DNA from 2 places in the Aeribacillus sp. FSL k6-2211 genome. Region 1 is predicted to be linked to the other one. Evidence: a T-box and tRNA genes for the amino acid it is inferred to sense, from the RefSeq annotation. Region 1 holds a T-box; the other holds one or more tRNA genes.
What was found. A T-box is a leader RNA that pairs with one kind of tRNA and senses whether it is charged. The one in region 1 lies ahead of tyrS (tyrosine--tRNA ligase), so its partner is inferred to be a tRNA-Tyr.

Region 1 (9,886 bases):
TTTATAATTTAAAAATAAAGGGGAATAAATAAACACGCTGTCTTTCATGTTATTCCCCCATCATATGAGGCCATACAACGGTATAACCTTTTTTCTCAAGCTCAGTAATAAGCCCCATTGGATTCATCGTCTGCACCCGAAAAACTAGTGTTTTGAATTTTTCGTTTTCTTCCGGATACACAAAAACGCTGGAAATGTTTACTTTTCCTTTATGAAATACTGTTGCGACTTCTGAAAGCATTCCGGTTATATTGGGAACTCTTACTTCAATTCGGGAGCTGGGCTGATGGGCTCCAGTCAACTTTACAAACGTATTCAAAACATCTGTTTTGGTAATAATTCCGACAAGCTTGCCATTTGTAGTAATGGGGAGGCAGCTGATTTTATGCTCATAAAAAATCGTAGCAGCATCTTCAACAAAATCAAGAGGGTGTCCGGTTATGACATCGGTTTTCATAATGTTTTTAACTGGCTTGTTTAAAAGCGCATCCAATTTTTCATTTTTACTTAATATAGAGGGAGCAGCATCGCGAATATCTCTGTCTGATATAATGCCAATAAGGGTATTCTCTTCGCTGATGATCGGAATATGCTTGATTCTAGCTTTTTTAATTAAGTTTAAAGCATCTTGGATCGAGTGATCCGGAGAAAGCGTGAGTACGTTTTTTTGCATGATTTTTTCAATAATCATGTTATCCATCCCCTTTCCAAGAATAGCATGGCGATTAATACAAAAATCTGTTTGTAAACCTTAATTGGTCGAATTTCTGAATCGATTCGTTATCTACTCTTTTTCCAATACGAACCATTAAACAGTTTGCGGGATGAGAGCAAATTTCTGGATCATCTGTTGCATACCATTCAAGACCGCCTGCATTCATCATTTTTTCCATCATTTTTCTATACTCCCAAACATTTAAGCCAGTTCCCTTTAAATCCCAATGCCAATAATATTCCGTTGTAATAATGATGTAATCTTCCATTGCATCATCCATCATCGAAACAATCAATAAATTTTTTCCAATTTCACATCCGCGAAATTCTGGAATCACTTCAATGGCTCCTAGCTCAATTAAATTTTCCATCTTTCCTTCAGACCATCGTTCTAGAGGATCAGGGTATAAAAATGTAACATACCCGATGATTGTTTCGTCTTTTCTGGCAATAATAATCCGTCCTTCAGGAAGCTTGGCAATTTCTACAAGCGCTTTGTGCTGCCTTGGTGCAGGACGGAAAGCTGTTAAATCCTCATGAAATTTATAGCCTGCCAGTTTATCGGGGGGAATTGGCCCTTCGACAATCACCGTTCCATTTGGAGTTTCAATTTCTTTGGCATGATATGTTTTTTTATGTTCCATTCATTACACCGCCTACCAATCTAATAACCTATTCATATTATACAGGAATTGTCGAACATAATCGGATTTGTTTTGTAAAAAATTTTTACAAAATTGCGAAATGGAATAAAAAGTTATATAATGATAAACAAATATACTAATTTTTAGGGGGGTACTTCGATGAAAGTGGAAGCGCTACCAGCAATAAAAGGAAACCACAACTTAGCAAACTATGAGGAAGCATATGCAAGCTTTGACTGGAAAGAAGTAGAGGAGAATTTTTCATGGAGTAAAACTGGGAAAATCAATGCGGCTTATGAGGCGATTGACCGTCATGCAGATGGGGCCAAAAAAAATAAAGTCGCACTTTATTATCGCGATGCGAATCGTGACGAAAAGTATACGTTTGAAGAGATGAAAGAGCTCTCCAATAAAGCTGCGAATGTTTTAAAACAGCATACCGACCTTCAAAAAGGTGATCGGGTTTTCGTATTTATGCCTAGAAGTCCAGAGCTTTATTTTGTCATTTTGGGCGCAATTAAACTGGGAGCTATTGTAGGTCCTTTATTTGAAGCGTTTATGGAGAGCGCGGTAAAGGATCGTTTGGAAGATAGTGAAGCAAAAGTGATTGTAACAACAAAAGAGCTGCTGCCAAGAGTTCCAATTGATGAATTGCCTGCGCTCAAACATGTGGTGGTTGTTGGAGAAGATGTAAAAGAAGAAGGAAAAATAATCGATTTCTTTGCTCATTTTGAAAATGCAAGCAAAAATTTGGAAATTGAATGGGTGGATCGGAGAGACGGACTTCTTTTGCATTATACTTCCGGATCAACAGGAAAACCGAAAGGCGTTCTCCATGTCCATAATGCGATGATTCAGCATTATCAAACAGCAAAATGGGTTCTTGACTTGAAGGAAGAAGATATTTATTGGTGTACGGCAGACCCTGGATGGGTGACCGGAACAGTTTACGGTATTTTTGGTCCGTGGCTCCTAGGTGTTACAAATGTTATTGTTGGAGGCAGATTCAGCCCTGATTATTGGTATGAAACAATCGAAAAATACGGTGTCACTGTCTGGTACAGCGCTCCAACAGCGTTTCGGATGCTGATGAGTGCAGGAGACGAATTGGTGAAAAAATATAATTTAAGCTCTCTGCGCCATATTTTAAGTGTCGGAGAACCTTTAAATCCTGAAGTTATTCGCTGGGGAATGAAAGTATTTAATAAGCGCATTCATGATACTTGGTGGATGACGGAAACAGGCGGGCATCTTATTTGCAACTATCCGTGTATGGATATACGGCCTGGATCAATGGGCAAGCCGATCCCCGGCGTAAAAGCAGCAATTATTGACGATCATGGAAATGAATTGCCTCCAAACCGAATGGGGAATCTAGCAATTAAAAAAGGCTGGCCTTCCATGATGCAAGCAATTTGGAATAATCCTGAAAAATATGAATCTTATTTTATCGGCGACTGGTATGTATCTGGAGACTCCGCTTATATGGATGAAGATGGATATTTTTGGTTCCAGGGACGGGTTGATGACGTCATTATGACTTCCGGCGAACGGGTCGGACCGTTCGAAGTAGAAAGCAAGCTTGTTGAACATCCTGCCGTAGCGGAAGCTGGAGTTATCGGCAAGCCGGACCCTGTTCGAGGAGAAATTATTAAAGCGTTCGTTGCATTGCGCAGCGGCTATGAAGCATCAGAAGATTTGAAAGAGGATATTCGCCAGTTTGTTAAAAAAGGGCTGGCAGCACATGCAGCGCCACGGGAAATAGAATTTTGCGAAAAACTGCCGAAAACTCGAAGCGGGAAAATTATGCGCCGCGTGTTGAAAGCATGGGAGCTTAACTTGCCAACAGGTGACTTGTCGACGTTGGAAGATTAAAAATAATAGAAGCCGTAAGTCTAGTAAATAGGCTTGCGGCTTTGTTATGTGCGCCCGGCATGTACATGAACTATAGGGTGTAAGTCCCGAACCCCGAAGACAGAAGTAGAGGTTAGCCAAGAGCAAGGGTGTCCGTGGTGACGCGGAATCTGAAGGAAGCTGGAGGCAAAACACCGGTCCGAGGAACACGAACCTCATATAAGGCTAGGTATGATTGAGTGAGTTTGCAAAACAAAACAAAGCTCTTTCTGTCGAAGGTCATATCGAGTAAATGAGGCGGATAGATGGTGTGAAAGTGCATGTACTTACCCGGGGAGGTCTGGTGGATATGTGAAGTACGCTTCATAACCTACTTAGTGATAAGTAGCTGAACCGTCAGAAGTCAGCAGAGGTCATAGTATTAGTTGGTCTAGAACAACTAAGAAGGACCGAACAATTAAGAGAGAATAGCCCTTGGCATTCAGTGAGTCATGATGAACACAGAAAACGTAGTACCTCACTTGAGGGAGGAAGCGGTGAATCCCGTGGGAGACCTCTTGGAGGGTGGAGTGACCACTGGCATAAAGAGAACAGCTATTCACGGAAGTTATAAAGACTTGCGTCAATTATCTTAATTGAACCGCCGTATACGGAACCGTACGTACGGTGGTGTGAGAGGACGGGAGTTAATCGCTCCCTCCTACTCGATTGGCATTAATAATAGATTGATAAAATAAACGCTAAAATTGGAAATAGGAGAGAAGCTTATGGAATCATCCCTTTTATTGAAAGAATTGCGAACGAAAGAGGAAATTTTAGAAGGATTTTCAGTGATGAAACATTTGCGGACTCATCTTGATGAACAATCATTTCTTGAATTGGTGCTTGAAGCTAAACAAAAGAAAGGATATCAATTAGTTGCTCTTTACGATCATAATAAAATGGTTGCCATCATCGGATTTATGCCAATGATCACTTTATACTACGGGCGTTTCATTTGGGTTTGTGATTTAGTGACATTGCCTGAAGAACGATCAAAAGGATACGGTGAAAAGCTTTTAACGTATGTTCATCAATATGCTGTAGAAAATGGCTATAATATTGTTTCTTTATCTTCCGGCTTGCAGCGCGTTGACGCACACCGCTTCTATGAAGAAAAAATGCGATACAATAAAGTAAGCTATGTTTTCTTAAAAAAGCTGCCGTCACACTAGCCAGTAAAAGATAAAAAGGACCACGTGCGGTCCTTTTTAAATATTTATTGGGTGAAAGCAAGTTTTGCTGGGCTGTTTTTTCTGTTTCGTCTACTTTATTGATCGTTTAATGCATCTTTTCCATTCGCCTATTGTCTTGCATTTGCCGTCTGCTTCGGTTTTTGCTGCGGCTCTGTTTTTCCAGATTGCGCCGTTTTTACAATGGCTGAAGGAGGAGACGCTTTTCCTGCCACATCAACTGCAACGACGTAATAGGAGGCAGGAGATTTTCCGACTGAGATGCTTAAGTTATTTTTTGCAGGTATACTGGCAATTTTTTTGAAACTATTTGAATTAGATGGAGCTGCATAAACCCTGTACCCGATAACATCATATTCACCGCTTTTGCTCCAGGATAATGTTGTTCCGCTAAGCTTTACAGCGGGCACTTTAGAAGGAGCTTTGCCATTATCCTGAAGAACCCTATTGCCGGTCAACGTCAAAGCCTCTAAATTAGCTCCGCTAGGAAGAAGTTTAGTCAATTGGGACACGTCTGAAATCCCAAGATTATTCAATACTTCTTTTTTCAGCAGAGGCCCTTCCTGGACGAATTCAGCCGGTGCATTTGCCGGCACTTGATAGGCTACGTTGTCTACTAAAACAAATTTGCCGTACGCCAAGCTTTTATCCACTTTATTCGGCAGAAATTTAGCGTTATACAAGTCAGTTTGAACGAGTCCAGCTTTCTTACATAATTCAGAAGGCAGATCCCCAGAGAGGGCGCAATACGATCTTGAAACAATTCCTTTAGGCATTTTAAAGGAAGTGTTAGGATCTATTAAGTCAGGTTTGACGCTGTATGCGGCGTTCATTAATTTTGCCCAAAGCAATATATTTCTATTGCTGTAGGTCAAACCTTTGTAGGTCGTTTCCAGCCTTTTCGGCGTGTCATAACCGATCCATGTGCCGAAGGATACATTAGGATTTACAGCAACAAACCATGCATCCCGATAATCCTGCCCAGTTCCTGTTTTTCCAGCCCAATCAGATTGAAATGATAGATACCTTTTTAAAGAGGAAGCCGTTCCGCTTTGAATGACATCCCGCATCATATCAATCATTAAATAGGCTGTTTGAGGGGAAAAGACCTTCTCTTTCTTGCTGTTATGTTGATATATAACTTTTCCGTCTTGTGTTTCAATTTTTTCAATCATGTAGGCGTCGACAAATTCACCGTTATTGGCAAATGTTGCGAAGGCGTTTACGTTTTCCTCCACGGTTACTCCGTAAGTCATTGCCCCAAGAGCGAGGGAGAATGAACTGTAATCTTCTTGAGCAAGTGAACTAAATCCCATTTTTTCTAAATAGGATACCGGATTTTGCGAAATAATTTTTGCATAGGTTTTTACCGCCGGAATGTTATATGAATGTTTCAATGCTGTTCGAATACTTGTTAATCCGTGATAGCCGCCTCCATAGTTTTTCGGCTGATATTTCCCGATTGAAAATGGAAGATCTGCCACAACAGTTCCCGGCTGGACGATGCCCATTTCCATCTCGGGTGCATAGACAGCGAGCGGTTTCATTGTTGAACCGTTTGGTCTTAATGCTCTTGTAGCATGGTTTGTCTGCTCCCTGTTATGATCACGGCCGCCAACAAAGGAGATTATTTTTCCAGTTTTGTTTTCGATTAAAACAGCGCCGACTTCAACCGGTTCCTCGATGGTTACGGTCTTGCCTGTTTCAGGATCTTTTTTCTTTTCAAGCTTTGGACTTCCGTAATACTCGTAGTTTTTGACAACCTCTTGCATTTTGTCATAAATTTTCTTGTTAATGGTCGTATGAATGTTGTAGCCGTTTTGTCTCATGTCTTGATCGGCCAGCGCCATGTATCGATTAAACAGCTCTTTATTATTTTTTCGGAGATCCTCCAGCTTGTGACCGTCTTTTTTCGCCAGCTGCTCAGCCAGTATATCCTTCACTCTTTTTTCAACTTCGTATATAATCCAAGGATATTGCTCAATATCAGGTTTTTTCTTTTTGGCTAAATGAGCCTTTAAATCAAACTTAAGTGCTTCTTCATATTCTTTTTTTGTAATATATCCTTCTGCAAACATTTTTCTTAGGACGGTTTTCATTCGGTTTATACCAGGCTGTAAATCTTCTTTTACTTCTCCGTCCTTTGTGAACGGTGTATAAGCAAAAGGATTTTGAGGGAGACCAGCGATAAAAGCTGCCTGCGGTATCGATAAGTCTTTCGCATCTATGCCAAAAATCCCCTGCGCCGCAGCCTGCACGCCTGCAATGTTTCTTCCGGAGCTGTTTCGTCCAAATGATGATACATTTAAATAGGCTTCTAATATTTGATCTTTCGTAAAATATTTTTCTAATCTCAATGCTAGCAGGATTTCTTTTGCTTTTCTTTCAAATGACACTTCGTTGGTCAATATTTGGTTTTTAATTAATTGCTGTGTGAGGGTGCTTCCGCCGGTTCTGACAGAAGAGTTTGAGAACTCCTGGAAAATCGCCCGCATGATCGCCTTTGGGACAATCCCTTTATGCTCGTAAAAATATTCGTCCTCCACTGCAACAATTGCATGTTTTAAATGCTCGGAAATTTGATCAATTTTGATTTTTTCACGTTCAAGATCTGTGCGAATTTTCCCTAAATAGACATTGTCTGCAAAGTACACTTTCGTTGTTTCAGAATAATCGTAAATGTCTTTTTCCAATTCTTTTTCGGAACGGATCGGCTCATCTTTTACAAGCGATGCAAAATAACCAGCTCCTAATCCTCCGATAAAGGAGAAGCCTATTAAACCGATAACCAATAGTAAAAGAAATAAGTTCCATGTTACGTTATAGGCAATGACCATTTTTTGCTGGTGCTTATGATAAAAGGAGCTTACCTTCCTAAAAAATTCGTACCATTTCTCCATTTTTCATCATCCCTCTACAAAATCTAGTTTATTATAGCATATTTTTTTCTCCGGTTGACGCCCTCTGTTCTAATCTTAGTTGACAAAGGATGTCAATTATGCTAAAAATGTTTATTAATGAAAAAAATACTTGAGCGTTGATTGGAGAAAGTAGCAGGCATTTCCCTGTTTCAGAGAGCTGATGGCCGGTGCGAATCAGCACATAAATGCTTTGTGAATTACCTCCATGAGCATTCTTTGTGAAAGTGAAGTAGCAAAGGACGGTTTTTAGCCGTTATCAGAATGAGTGAAGAACATGCAAATGTTCTTAAGCAGGGTGGTACCGCGTAATTATACGTCCCTTCATGAAGGGGCGTTTTTTATTTGGATAAAATTTGAAAAGGAGTGGGTTTGATGAATGCTTTGCTAGAAGATTTAAAATATCGCGGACTCATTAATCAAGTAACGGATGAAGAAGGGTTAGATAAATTGTTGTCAGAGGAACAGGTGAAGCTGTACTGCGGTTTTGACCCGACGGCAGACAGCCTTCATATCGGGCATTTGCTGCCGATTTTAACGTTAAAAAGATTTCAAGAGGCAGGTCATCAACCGATTGCTCTTGTTGGCGGCGCAACAGGCTTGATCGGCGATCCAAGCGGAAAAAAACAGGAAAGAACATTAAATGAAAAAGAAACGGTGAAGCAGTGGTCAGAACGCATTAAGGAACAGCTTTCCCGTTTTTTGGATTTTGAAAAAGAAGGGAATCCGGCCATTTTGGCCAACAACTACGATTGGATCGGGCCATTGGATGTCATCACATTTTTGCGCGATATCGGCAAAAGCTTTGGCATAAACTATATGCTGGCGAAAGAAACCGTGCAGTCAAGAATTGAAACGGGCATTTCCTTTACGGAATTCAGCTACATGATTTTGCAATCGTACGATTTTTTAAAGCTGTACCAAACCTATGATTGCCGCTTGCAAATCGGCGGAAGCGACCAATGGGGAAATATTACGTCAGGACTTGAACTAATTCGAAAAACGGAAGAAAATGCGAAAGCATACGGTCTTACACTCCAGCTCGTCACGAAAGCCGACGGCACAAAATTCGGCAAAACGGAAGGAGGAGCCATCTGGCTCGATAAAGAAAAAACATCGCCTTACGAATTTTATCAATTTTGGATCAATACCGATGACCGGGATGTCATCAAATATTTAAAATATTTTACTTTCTTATCAAAAGAAGAAATTGAACAATTGGCAGAAGAAGTGAAAAATGCTCCTGAAAAACGGTCTGCGCAAAAAGCGTTAGCGGAAGAAGTGACAAAACTTGTCCATGGCGAAGAAGCACTCAAACAGGCAGTCAAAATTTCCGAAGCGCTGTTCAGCGGCAATATAAAAGCTTTAACAGCAGAAGAAATAAAACAAGGCTTTAAAGATGTGCCTTCGTATGAAACGACCGAAAATGAAATCGGATTAGTCGATTTATTGGTTCAGGCGAAAATTTCTCCATCGAAACGGCAGGCAAGAGAAGACATCGGAAACGGTGCGATTTACATTAACGGCGAACGGGTGCAGGAGCTTGATTATATTGTGTCTGAAAAAGACACCATCGAAGGTCAATTTGCTGTGATCCGCCGGGGCAAAAAGAAATATTTCTTAATTCATTTCAAATAATCATAAGCCTCTGCTCACACTTTCAGGGGCCTATTAAAATCAATTGGAAAATATACGGGCGAGTGATTCTAAACGACCACCGCTCATACCCGTATTCTATTAAATAGGTCAAAAGCATCCCCCCTTCAATTGAATGGATTAATTTATTCATTGAAGGGGGGTTTTTCGTACAAAAGAAGCGAAATTTGTCGAAAAATACAGAATTTTGTATGTCAAAAAATGTACCTAAATCTAGCTTTTATAAAGTACAATCAATTTAACAAATTATTGAAAAGGAGGAATTATATGAAAATTAGTCGTTTAAAAATGGTTGATATGGGCAATTGTGAATCTGTTATTTTTCTCATCCGTTCCTTTAGACGTTTTCGCAGAAACCATTCATTCTAAAGACAACAACTCTACTGAAAGTCATTTACCGTCAAAAGTCCCGACCCCTAAAATTAACCTTAAACGAGGGGAAATCATTGAGGAACGGACAGAGAATACAAAAGTTTTTTACAATGGTGATGGCACATTTACCAAAAAGATTTATTTTGAGCCGATCCATATAAGGAAAAAGAAGGGGAAGCCATTTGAGGAAATTTCTCTAAATCTAAAATCGATCAGTAGCATTGCATTAAGTTAATTTTAATTTGTCAAGCCCAATTTTATGTTAAATTTCATCTTTTTGGTTCATCACCAAAAGATGTACTTGATTTTTACGTTAAAATGTGATAGAGGTCTCTAGACGGACACGCAAAGTAAAACGCTGGATATTTCGATACCCATATCCTCGCCTTTTGATCAATTTTATTTTGTTGTTGATTCCTTCCATTGGACCATTTGAGTAAGAAAAAACGATGCAAGAAAGCACTGCGTCTCTTCGGGTGATGAGTGCCTTGGCAAT
Region 2 (9,886 bases), 1.2 Mb from region 1:
ACCAGTTGCTATTCATTAATTTATCCATTCTTTTTCACCCTCCATTGCCAGCGGCTAGAGGAAGCAGCTTTCGTACGGTTAAACTCAGCCAAGAGCATCTCCTTTAACGTTTCTGGAGTTAAATGTCTATGCAGCTCACCATCCTTGGCAATCGATATACCGCCTGTTTCTTCAGAAACAATGATAGTTATACTATCGGTTACTTCACTAATTCCCACTGCAGCGCGATGGCGTGTGCCCAGCTCCTTCGATATAAACGGGCTTTCGGAAAGCGGCAAATAACAGGCAGCAGCGGACACTTGATCTTTTTGTATAATAACTGCACCATCATGTAAAGGGGTATTGGGGATAAAAATATTAATTAATAGTTCAGCAGAAATATGGGCATTTAGTGGTATACCGGTCTCAACATAATCCTCCATTCCTATTTTTCGTTCAATCGAAATGAGAGCACCGATTCTCCTTTTCGCCATATACTCAACAGCTTTTGCTATTGCTTCGGTCATGTTTGTTTGCCCATCATCTTCCTGGCTAGCTGCCCTTGCAAATAGACGTCCCCTTCCTAATTGCTCAAGGGCTCTGCGAAACTCCGGCTGGAAAATAATGATGATAGCCAAAAAACCCCAAATCAACACTTGGTCCATTAACCATTGCAAAGTATTCAAGCCTAAATATTGGCTTAACACTCTAACGATAATGATTACGATAATTCCTTTTAAAAGCTGAACAGCTTTCGTTCCACGAATCACCATAATCAATTTATAGATAACGAACCAAACGAGGAGAATATCAATGACATCTATGAGGTAATGCAAAAGAGAAAAATCCCCTAAGGTCATATTGTTTTCCTCCAATAGTTCATCAAATCGCGATTGATCTATTCTAATCAAACTTCTAGGTTTGAAAATCTCTCTAATCAAAATTCCACTTTATTATATCATAACTTTTCCTAAATGCACTTAAACATAAAAATAGACCATCCTACTAAAGATGGCCTATTGTTTAAAAACCTCTGACAGAGTCGATTTTACTTCATACCACAGCCACTCAAACAATTCGTTTATTTCCTCAACCTCTCCGGTAACTTGACCGGCAGAAGCCAAATATTGGTCTCCGTTAATCACCGTTACATTTCCTTCAACTTTTCCTTCTATTTTAATATCACCGTTTTTAACAGTAATATCACCTTTCACCGTTTCTCCTTCAGGCACAATAACAGTACGGTTGTCAACAACCAAATTATCATACTTTGTTACGCTGAATTGGCTTTCTTCATAAGAAGCAAATAAACTTCCAGTCATTAGAATAACAAATAGTGCAGCGGCTGAAAAGAAAGGATGATTTCGGAACCAGCGTCTAGTTGAGACCGTACGCTTTTCTTTCGGCAGTTTTTCTAACACCTTTTGCGTAAAATCTGTCGGTGCTTCAACATGTGAGATACTCTTGACAAACGCTACAGCTTTTTCCAATTCTTGATAATGTGCCTTGCAATCCTCACAAGATTGCAAGTGTTTTTTTAACTCACGGCCTTCATCCTCATGCAAATCCCCGTCCAAATACTTATGGATCATCTCCTCTACATGCTTAGGACATTTCATCTTACTCACCCCAATCACAAATGCCTTAATTGTTTGCGTAAAGCCTCCCGTCCCCGGTGTATTCTTGTTTTAACTGTTCCGACTGGAAGTTCCAATATCTCTGCGATTTCTTGCAAGGATAGCTCCTCAATATATCTCAATACGATGACTGATCGATATTTATCCGGCAGTTTTAAAATTTCTTTTTGAATCGTTTCTTGCAGTTCAATTGCTTCAACTTCTTTTTCAGGCATTGCAATATCAGATGATACTTGGGAGTACATTGTTAAGCCATCAGTCCCCGCAACTTCTGCATCTAAATAATAGTCCGGCTTCTTTTTCCGAATACGATCAATCGATAAATTGGTTGCAATCCGATAAATCCATGTAGAAAATTTTTTGTTCATATCAAATGAATGGATGTTCATATACACTCTTATAAATGCTTCCTGTGCTATGTCCTCAGCTTCATGGACGTTTCCCAGCATTCGATAACAAAGTTGAAAAATTTTATCTTTATATAATTCAACAACTTCTGCAAATGCATTTTGGTCGCCTTTTTTAATTTGTTTGATCTTTTTATTTATAAATTCTTCCATTTTTCTACCTCCGCAGTTGCGGGTACATCATGATACGAATTCGTTCCCCAAAGGTTTCATTTTTTTATAAATCTATTCTAGCAAATTTTAGGAATTTATGTTTTCATCTGCAAGAAAAATTTTTTCCTTTTGTAGCAAAAACCTTTCTTATTCCCATTTCTGGGCTTTTTATAAAGAAACGTCCAACTTGTCATAATGAAAAATGACATTACAAATTTTTTCAGAGGGGTTGCACCTCACGCCGCGTTAGGTATTATGATCACAATAGGTTTATAAAGATAAGTGTTTTGGGGGCGATGTTAAAGTGAAGGAAGAGTCTTACTTTACGATTGGCGAATTTTCTAAAAAGACGGGAACAACAATCCGAACATTGCATTATTATGATCAAATTGGACTGCTCAAACCGAAAAAAAATCCTCGTTCTGGACACCGATTATACTCTGCTCATGATGTATTGACACTTCAAAAAATAGTCAGTCTTAAATTTTTAGGATACAGTTTAGAACAAATCAAAGAGTTAATGAATGAAACCAACTTCGATTTAAACTTAAAGGAAACTTTACAGTTCCAAAAAGAAGCGCTTGAAGAACGAAAGGAACATATTGAAGAAGTGCTCAAAGCCATTAAACGAATTCTCACGATTTTAGAAGAAGAAAAAGAAGTGGATAGCAATGTTTTAATGAGTCTTATTCAGAGCATACAAACAGAAAAAGAACAGCGCAAATGGTTAGAACATTATACGTCAAAAGAAGTAGCTGAAAAGCTTTTTGATCAGCCTGAAGAGGTAATGATCTCCCTTGACAAAGAATACATCCAATTATCCCAAGAAACAAAAAGATTGGCAGGAAGACCTGTCGATGATCCTGAGGTAGAAGCGTTAGTCGAAAAATATATGAAAACAATATTAGAATTTATCGGAAAAGAATTAATTAGTGCTATCGGGAATTTAGATGAAGCTGAAATTAAAACTATTGAAAATAAATTGCCATCTCCATTTACACAGGAGGAAGAGGAGTGGCTTCAACAAGTGATGGAACATTATGCGATGAAAGCTGGGCTTCTCCAAGATGAAAATATTGACCGACTTTAGCAAATAAAAAAACTTCACCTCCCCTTTTCCAATTGGGGAGGTCATTTTTTATCTTTGAATTACAGGATGATGGATATTCATTCAGCTCCCATTTTCCCGAAACCTTCCCCAAATTTTATCGAGTGAAGTGTTCCACCGGAAGCCCAATTATCTCTTTCATATTCATCGAAAACTACTGTAACCCATTCTTCTTTCACGTTTAGTATTTGCGCTGCTGCTTTTGTTATTGCCTCAGTAAACTGCTGTTTCTGTTCTGCGGTTCTTCCTTTAGCCAGCTTTACGTTGATAAAAGGCATCGAATCACAACTCCTTTAAGCCGTTTGAATTTATAAATGGTGTCGAAATTTATTCGTCCTCATCCGGATCTGTGCTATTTCAAAAAATGAAACAAGACAGAAGTTTGTCGATATACTTCGTCACAACACCCGTAAAAACCTTTGCTGGGCAGTCATTGTATGCAAAATGTTTTACACAAATCATCCTCTACAGCAACAATCTTCTGGAAAAGAGACTAATTTTTAAAATCAACCAAAAAATCATTTAGGTCATGGTTCCATTTCGGAACAACCGCATTACCAATACTAAAAGGAAAAATACAATTCGCCTTCAATGGTATATCCAAATTTAAAAGGCTGTTATGGGACTAAAAAGGAGAATGCTCCTACATATCATTATTTTGAGATTCAAAAGCGAGGATTAGATATAATCGAAGAATTAGTAACATTTCAAATAAAAAAATCCTGACAATTTCTTGTCAGGAATTAAGTTCATCTCATTTTATAAAATTTTCCCTATTGAATTTAAAAGCGGAAGACGGGACTCGAACCCGCGACCCCCACCTTGGCAAGGTGGTGTTCTACCACTGAACTACTTCCGCACAAATGGTGAGCCATGGAGGATTCGAACCTCCGACCCTCTGATTAAAAGTCAGATGCTCTACCGACTGAGCTAATGGCTCATAAAATTTTTTTCTTCTAATCCATTTTAAAATTTGTCAGATGTCCCTTCCTTTTCCGGTCTTTTCGAGGATGTTAGATACGTCGGGACAACTCGTCGCCTATTCGATGAAGCCTTGCTCGTTGCTCTACCGACTGAGCTAATGGCTCATAAAATTTTTTTCTTCTAATCCATTTTTCATTTGTCAGATGTCCCTTCCTCTTCCTGATTTTTCGAGGATGTTAGATGCGTCGGGACAACTCGTCGCCTATTCGACGAGGCTTCGCCCTTTGTAAAATCTAGTTAAATCTTACTTTCTATCTAATATTTTTACAAAAAAAAGAACAGACATGAACTGTCTTTTTATAATAAATGGCTGGGCTAGCTGGATTCGAACCAGCGCATCACGGAGTCAAAGTCCGTTGCCTTACCGCTTGGCTATAGCCCAATATCACCATTCATCTCTTGACTAATTATATTGTACCAATAAAAAAATCACTTTATACAACAATTTGTTGTTTAATGTGATTTCAATGTTTCATAACATTCTTCGGCATGGTGGAGGGGGACGGATTCGAACCGCCGAACCCTAAGGGAGCGGATTTACAGTCCGCCGCGTTTAGCCACTTCGCTACCCCTCCGATTATTAAAAATGCCGGCGAGAGGAATCGAACCCCCAACCTACTGATTACAAGTCAGTTGCTCTACCAATTGAGCTACACCGGCGCAATAAATACTTTAAATCACACTCAGTTTTTACCTTTGTTTAAATTGTTATGCCAGCCTCATTAAACTTGCTTAAGAAAAGCTTGTTTAGTACATGGTGGAGGATGACGGGATCGAACCGCCGACCCCTTGCTTGTAAGGCAAGTGCTCTCCCAGCTGAGCTAATCCTCCATGGTGACCCGTACGGGATTCGAACCCGTGTTACCGCCGTGAAAGGGCGGTGTCTTAACCACTTGACCAACGGGCCATTTCATTTTCATAACTTAATGACAACCGACATTCGACATTTTAGCACATGGCATAGATAGAAATCAAGAAAAGATTTGCTTTTGAAAAGCTTCCAACCGGGCTCGAACCGGTGACCTCTTCCTTACCATGGAAGTGCTCTACCAACTGAGCTATGGAAGCATGGCTCCGCAGGCAGGATTCGAACCTGCGACCGTTCGGTTAACAGCCGAATGCTCTACCACTGAGCTACTGCGGAATATTTTAATAAACCATATTTTGGTTCACATACAGCTCAATCAGTATATCAAAATGATTTCAAAAGAATGTACTCTTGTATGGTTCTCTACAATAAGCCCAGCTTTCAAAAAGAATTTAAAGGCAGCCTGGCAGCGTCCTACTCTCACAAGGGACAAACCCTCACTACCATCGGCGCTGAAGAGCTTAACTTCCGTGTTCGGGATGGGAACGGGTGTGACCTCTTCGCCATTGCCACCAAGCAGCCTTTTCTGTTTTCCTTCCTGTTGTCAAATGACATCGGAATGTCATTCTTTCAAAACTAGATAACGTTTCTTTCACGAATAGATGCTCTTACTTGGTTAAGTCCTCGATCGATTAGTATCCGTCAGCTCCACGTGTCACCACGCTTCCACCTCGGACCTATCTACCTCGTCATCTTCAAGGGATCTTACTCGCGTTTAGCGATGGGAAATCTCATCTTGAGGGGGGCTTCACGCTTAGATGCTTTCAGCGCTTATCCCTTCCGCACATAGCTACCCAGCGGTGCCCCTGGCGGGACAACTGGTACACCAGCGGTGCGTCCATCCCGGTCCTCTCGTACTAAGGACAGCTCCTCTCAAATTTCCTGCGCCCGCGACGGATAGGGACCGAACTGTCTCACGACGTTCTGAACCCAGCTCGCGTACCGCTTTAATGGGCGAACAGCCCAACCCTTGGGACCGACTACAGCCCCAGGATGCGATGAGCCGACATCGAGGTGCCAAACCTCCCCGTCGATGTGGACTCTTGGGGGAGATCAGCCTGTTATCCCCGGGGTAGCTTTTATCCGTTGAGCGATGGCCCTTCCATGCGGAACCACCGGATCACTAAGCCCGACTTTCGTCCCTGCTCGACTTGTAGGTCTCGCAGTCAAGCTCCCTTCTGCCTTTGCACTCTCCGAATGATTTCCAACCATTCTGAGGGAACCTTTGGGCGCCTCCGTTACCTTTTAGGAGGCGACCGCCCCAGTCAAACTGCCCACCTGACACTGTCTCCCGCCCCGATCAGGGGCGCGGGTTAGAATGTCAGTACAGCCAGGGTAGTATCCCACCGTCGCCTCAGCGCAAGCTGGCGCTCACGCGTCTCTGGCTCCTACCTATCCTGTACAAGCTGTACCCACATTCAATATCAGGCTGCAGTAAAGCTCCACGGGGTCTTTCCGTCCTGTCGCGGGTAACCTGCATCTTCACAGGTACTATAATTTCACCGAGTCTCTCGTTGAGACAGTGCCCAGATCGTTACGCCTTTCGTGCGGGTCGGAACTTACCCGACAAGGAATTTCGCTACCTTAGGACCGTTATAGTTACGGCCGCCGTTTACTGGGGCTTCGGTTCGCACCTTCAGCTACAGCTTAAGCGCTCCCCTTAACCTTCCAGCACCGGGCAGGCGTCAGCCCCTATACTTCACCTTACGGTTTCGCAGAGACCTGTGTTTTTGCTAAACAGTCGCCTGGGCCTTTTCACTGCGGCTCATCATGGCTTATCACCTTGATGAGCACCCCTTCTCCCGAAGTTACGGGGTCATTTTGCCGAGTTCCTTAACGAGAGTTCTCTCGCTCACCTTAGGATTCTCTCCTCGCCTACCTGTGTCGGTTTGCGGTACGGGCACCTCTCACCTCGCTAGAGGCTTTTCTTGGCAGTGTGGAATCGGGAACTTCGGTACTTCCTTTCCCTCGCCATCACAGCTCAAGCACACGGCAAGCGGATTTGCCTGCTTGCCAGCCCTAACTGCTTGGACGCGCACATCCAGCCGCGCGCTTACCCTATCCTCCTGCGTCCCCCCATTGCTCAAACGGTGAGGAGGTGGTACAGGAATATCAACCTGTTGTCCATCACCTACGCCTTTCGGCCTCGGCTTAGGTCCCGACTAACCCTGAGCGGACGAGCCTTCCTCAGGAAACCTTAGGCTTTCGGCGGAGGGGATTCTCACCCCTCTTTCGCTACTCATACCGGCATTCTCACTTCTAAGCGCTCCACCGGTCCTTCCGGTCCGGCTTCGATGCCCTTAGAACGCTCTCCTACCGCTGACACCAACGGTGTCAACCCGCAGCTTCGGTGATACGTTTAGCCCCGGTACATTTTCGGCGCAGAGCCACTCGACCAGTGAGCTATTACGCACTCTTTAAATGGTGGCTGCTTCTAAGCCAACATCCTGGTTGTCTAAGCAGCTCCACATCCTTTTCCACTTAACGTATACTTTGGGACCTTAGCTGGCGGTCTGGGCTGTTTCCCTTTTGACCACGGATCTTATCACTCGCAGTCTGACTCCCAAGGATAAGTCATTGGCATTCGGAGTTTGACTGAATTCGGTAACCCGATGGGGGCCCCTCGTCCAATCAGTGCTCTACCTCCAAGACTCTTCCCTTGAGGCTAGCCCTAAAGCTATTTCGGAGAGAACCAGCTATCTCCAAGTTCGATTGGCATTTCACCCCTACCCACACCTCATCCCCGCACTTTTCAACGTGCGTGGGTTCGGGCCTCCAGCAAGTGTTACCTTGCCTTCACCCTGGACATGGGTAGATCACCTGGTTTCGGGTCTGCGACCTCGTACTATTTCGCCCTCTTCAGACTCGCTTTCGCTGCGGCTCCGCCTTTCGGCTTAACCTTGCACGAAATCGCAACTCGCCGGTTCATTCTACAAAAGGCACGCCATCACCCGTTAATGGGCTCTGACTACTTGTAGGCACACGGTTTCAGGTTCTCTTTCACTCCCCTCCCGGGGTGCTTTTCACCTTTCCCTCACGGTACTGGTTCACTATCGGTCACTAGGGAGTATTTAGCCTTGGGAGATGGTCCTCCCTGCTTCCGACGGGATTTCACGTGTCCCGCCGTACTCAGGATCCACTCGGGAGGGAACGGAGTTTCGACTACAGGGTTGTTACCTTCTCTGACGGGCCTTTCCAGACCTCTTCGTCTACCCCGTTCCTTTGTCACTCCTTAATCGAGTGTCCTACAACCCCAAGAGGCACGCCTCTTGGTTTGGGCTGTTCCCGTTTCGCTCGCCGCTACTCAGGGAATCGCTGTTGCTTTCTCTTCCTCCGGGTACTTAGATGTTTCAGTTCCCCGGGTTGCCCTCCATACCCTATGGATTCAGGTATGGATACTGCCCCATTACGGACAGTGGGTTCCCCCATTCGGACATCTCCGGATCGACGCTTACTTACAGCTCCCCGAAGCATTTCGGTGTTTGTCCCGTCCTTCATCGGCTCCTAGTGCCAAGGCATCCACCGTGCGCCCTTTCTAACTTAACCGTTTCTTCCTAACATGAGCGATCTATTCGTGAATGTCTTTCCGTTATCCAGTTTTCAAAGAACAATGCTTTTTCTCAATGAGCTCCCTTGCTGCTTGAATTGCTTTTAGCCGAACATCCGATCCTTCGAATGGGCTCTCGCATAGGAGCAATGCTTCCAATATTCATCAAACTTATGGTGGAGCCTAGCGGGATCGAACCGCTGACCTCCTGCGTGCAAAGCAGGCGCTCTCCCAGCTGAGCTAAGGCCCCAGGATGGTCTTATTTATGGTGGGCCTGAGTGGACTTGAACCACCGACCTCACGCTTATCAGGCGTGCGCTCTAACCGGCTGAGCTACAGGCCCATCCTGTATTTTTTTATTCAGCTTCTATTCGCTGGGAAATCGACTTTGCGAATTCACCAGCAAACGGGGAAGGATGTGATCCTTCAAAACTAAACAAAACGGAAAAGCGTACCTTTTTCAATGTATATATCCTTAGAAAGGAGGTGATCCAGCCGCACCTTCCGATACGGCTACCTTGTTACGACTTCACCCCAATCATTTGTCCCACCTTCGGCGGCTGGCTCCCGTAAGGGTTACCCCACCGACTTCGGGTGTTACAAACTCTCGTGGTGTGACGGGCGGTGTGTACAAGACCCGGGAACGTATTCACCGCGGCATGCTGATCCGCGATTACTAGCGATTCCGGCTTCATGCAGGCGAGTTGCAGCCTGCAATCCGAACTGAGAGTGGTTTTTTGGGATTCGCTCCACCTCGCGGTTTCGCTGCCCTTTGTACCACCCATTGTAGCACGTGTGTAGCCCAGGTCATAAGGGGCATGATGATTTGACGTCATCCCCACCTTCCTCCGACTTTTAGCCGGCAGTCACCTTAGAGTGCCCAACTGAATGCTGGCAACTAAGGTCAAGGGTTGCGCTCGTTGCGGGACTTAACCCAACATCTCACGACACGAGCTGACGACAACCATGCACCACCTGTCACCCTGTCCCCGAAAGGGGAACGCCCTATCTCTAGGGTTGTCAGGGGATGTCAAGACCTGGTAAGGTTCTTCGCGTTGCTTCGAATTAAACCACATGCTCCACCGCTTGTGCGGGTCCCCGTCAATTCCTTTGAGTTTCAGCCTTGCGGCCGTACTCCCCAGGCGGAGTGCTTAATGCGTTTGCTGCAGCACTAAAGGGTGGATACCCTCTAACACTTAGCAC

Region 2: it encodes a tRNA-Tyr, which carries the amino acid that the T-box ahead of tyrS (tyrosine--tRNA ligase) is inferred to sense. The anticodon was not compared.

The regions. Positions count from the first base shown of each region.
Region 1 covers NZ_CP150190.1:3,056,308-3,066,193, reverse strand. The annotation lists gene NSU19_RS14790 (acetoin utilization protein AcuC) at 1-48, opposite strand, end outside; gene NSU19_RS14785 (acetoin utilization AcuB family protein) at 50-691, opposite strand; gene NSU19_RS14780 (GNAT family N-acetyltransferase) at 726-1,358, opposite strand; gene acsA (acetate--CoA ligase) at 1,518-3,233, shown strand; gene NSU19_RS14770 (GNAT family N-acetyltransferase) at 3,980-4,426, shown strand; gene NSU19_RS14765 (transglycosylase domain-containing protein) at 4,555-7,344, opposite strand; T-box leader at 7,473-7,689, shown strand; gene tyrS (tyrosine--tRNA ligase) at 7,738-9,000, shown strand; gene NSU19_RS14755 (ISL3 family transposase) at 9,704-9,886, opposite strand, start outside.
Region 2 covers NZ_CP150190.1:188,517-198,402, reverse strand. The annotation lists gene NSU19_RS01125 (CdaR family protein) at 1-28, opposite strand, end outside; gene cdaA (diadenylate cyclase CdaA) at 21-839, opposite strand; gene NSU19_RS01115 (anti-sigma factor) at 996-1,598, opposite strand; gene sigW (RNA polymerase sigma factor SigW) at 1,613-2,176, opposite strand; gene NSU19_RS01105 (MerR family transcriptional regulator) at 2,481-3,266, shown strand; gene NSU19_RS01100 (2-hydroxymuconate tautomerase family protein) at 3,344-3,562, opposite strand; tRNA gene NSU19_RS01095 (tRNA-Gly) at 4,072-4,143, opposite strand; tRNA gene NSU19_RS01090 (tRNA-Lys) at 4,149-4,224, opposite strand; tRNA gene NSU19_RS01085 (tRNA-Gln) at 4,576-4,650, opposite strand; tRNA gene NSU19_RS01080 (tRNA-Tyr) at 4,759-4,843, opposite strand; tRNA gene NSU19_RS01075 (tRNA-Thr) at 4,856-4,928, opposite strand; tRNA gene NSU19_RS01070 (tRNA-Val) at 5,024-5,099, opposite strand; tRNA gene NSU19_RS01065 (tRNA-Glu) at 5,101-5,175, opposite strand; tRNA gene NSU19_RS01060 (tRNA-Thr) at 5,264-5,336, opposite strand; tRNA gene NSU19_RS01055 (tRNA-Asn) at 5,338-5,412, opposite strand; rRNA gene rrf (5S ribosomal RNA) at 5,538-5,653, opposite strand; rRNA gene NSU19_RS01045 (23S ribosomal RNA) at 5,749-8,682, opposite strand; tRNA gene NSU19_RS01040 (tRNA-Ala) at 8,858-8,933, opposite strand; tRNA gene NSU19_RS01035 (tRNA-Ile) at 8,950-9,026, opposite strand; rRNA gene NSU19_RS01030 (16S ribosomal RNA) at 9,163-9,886, opposite strand, start outside.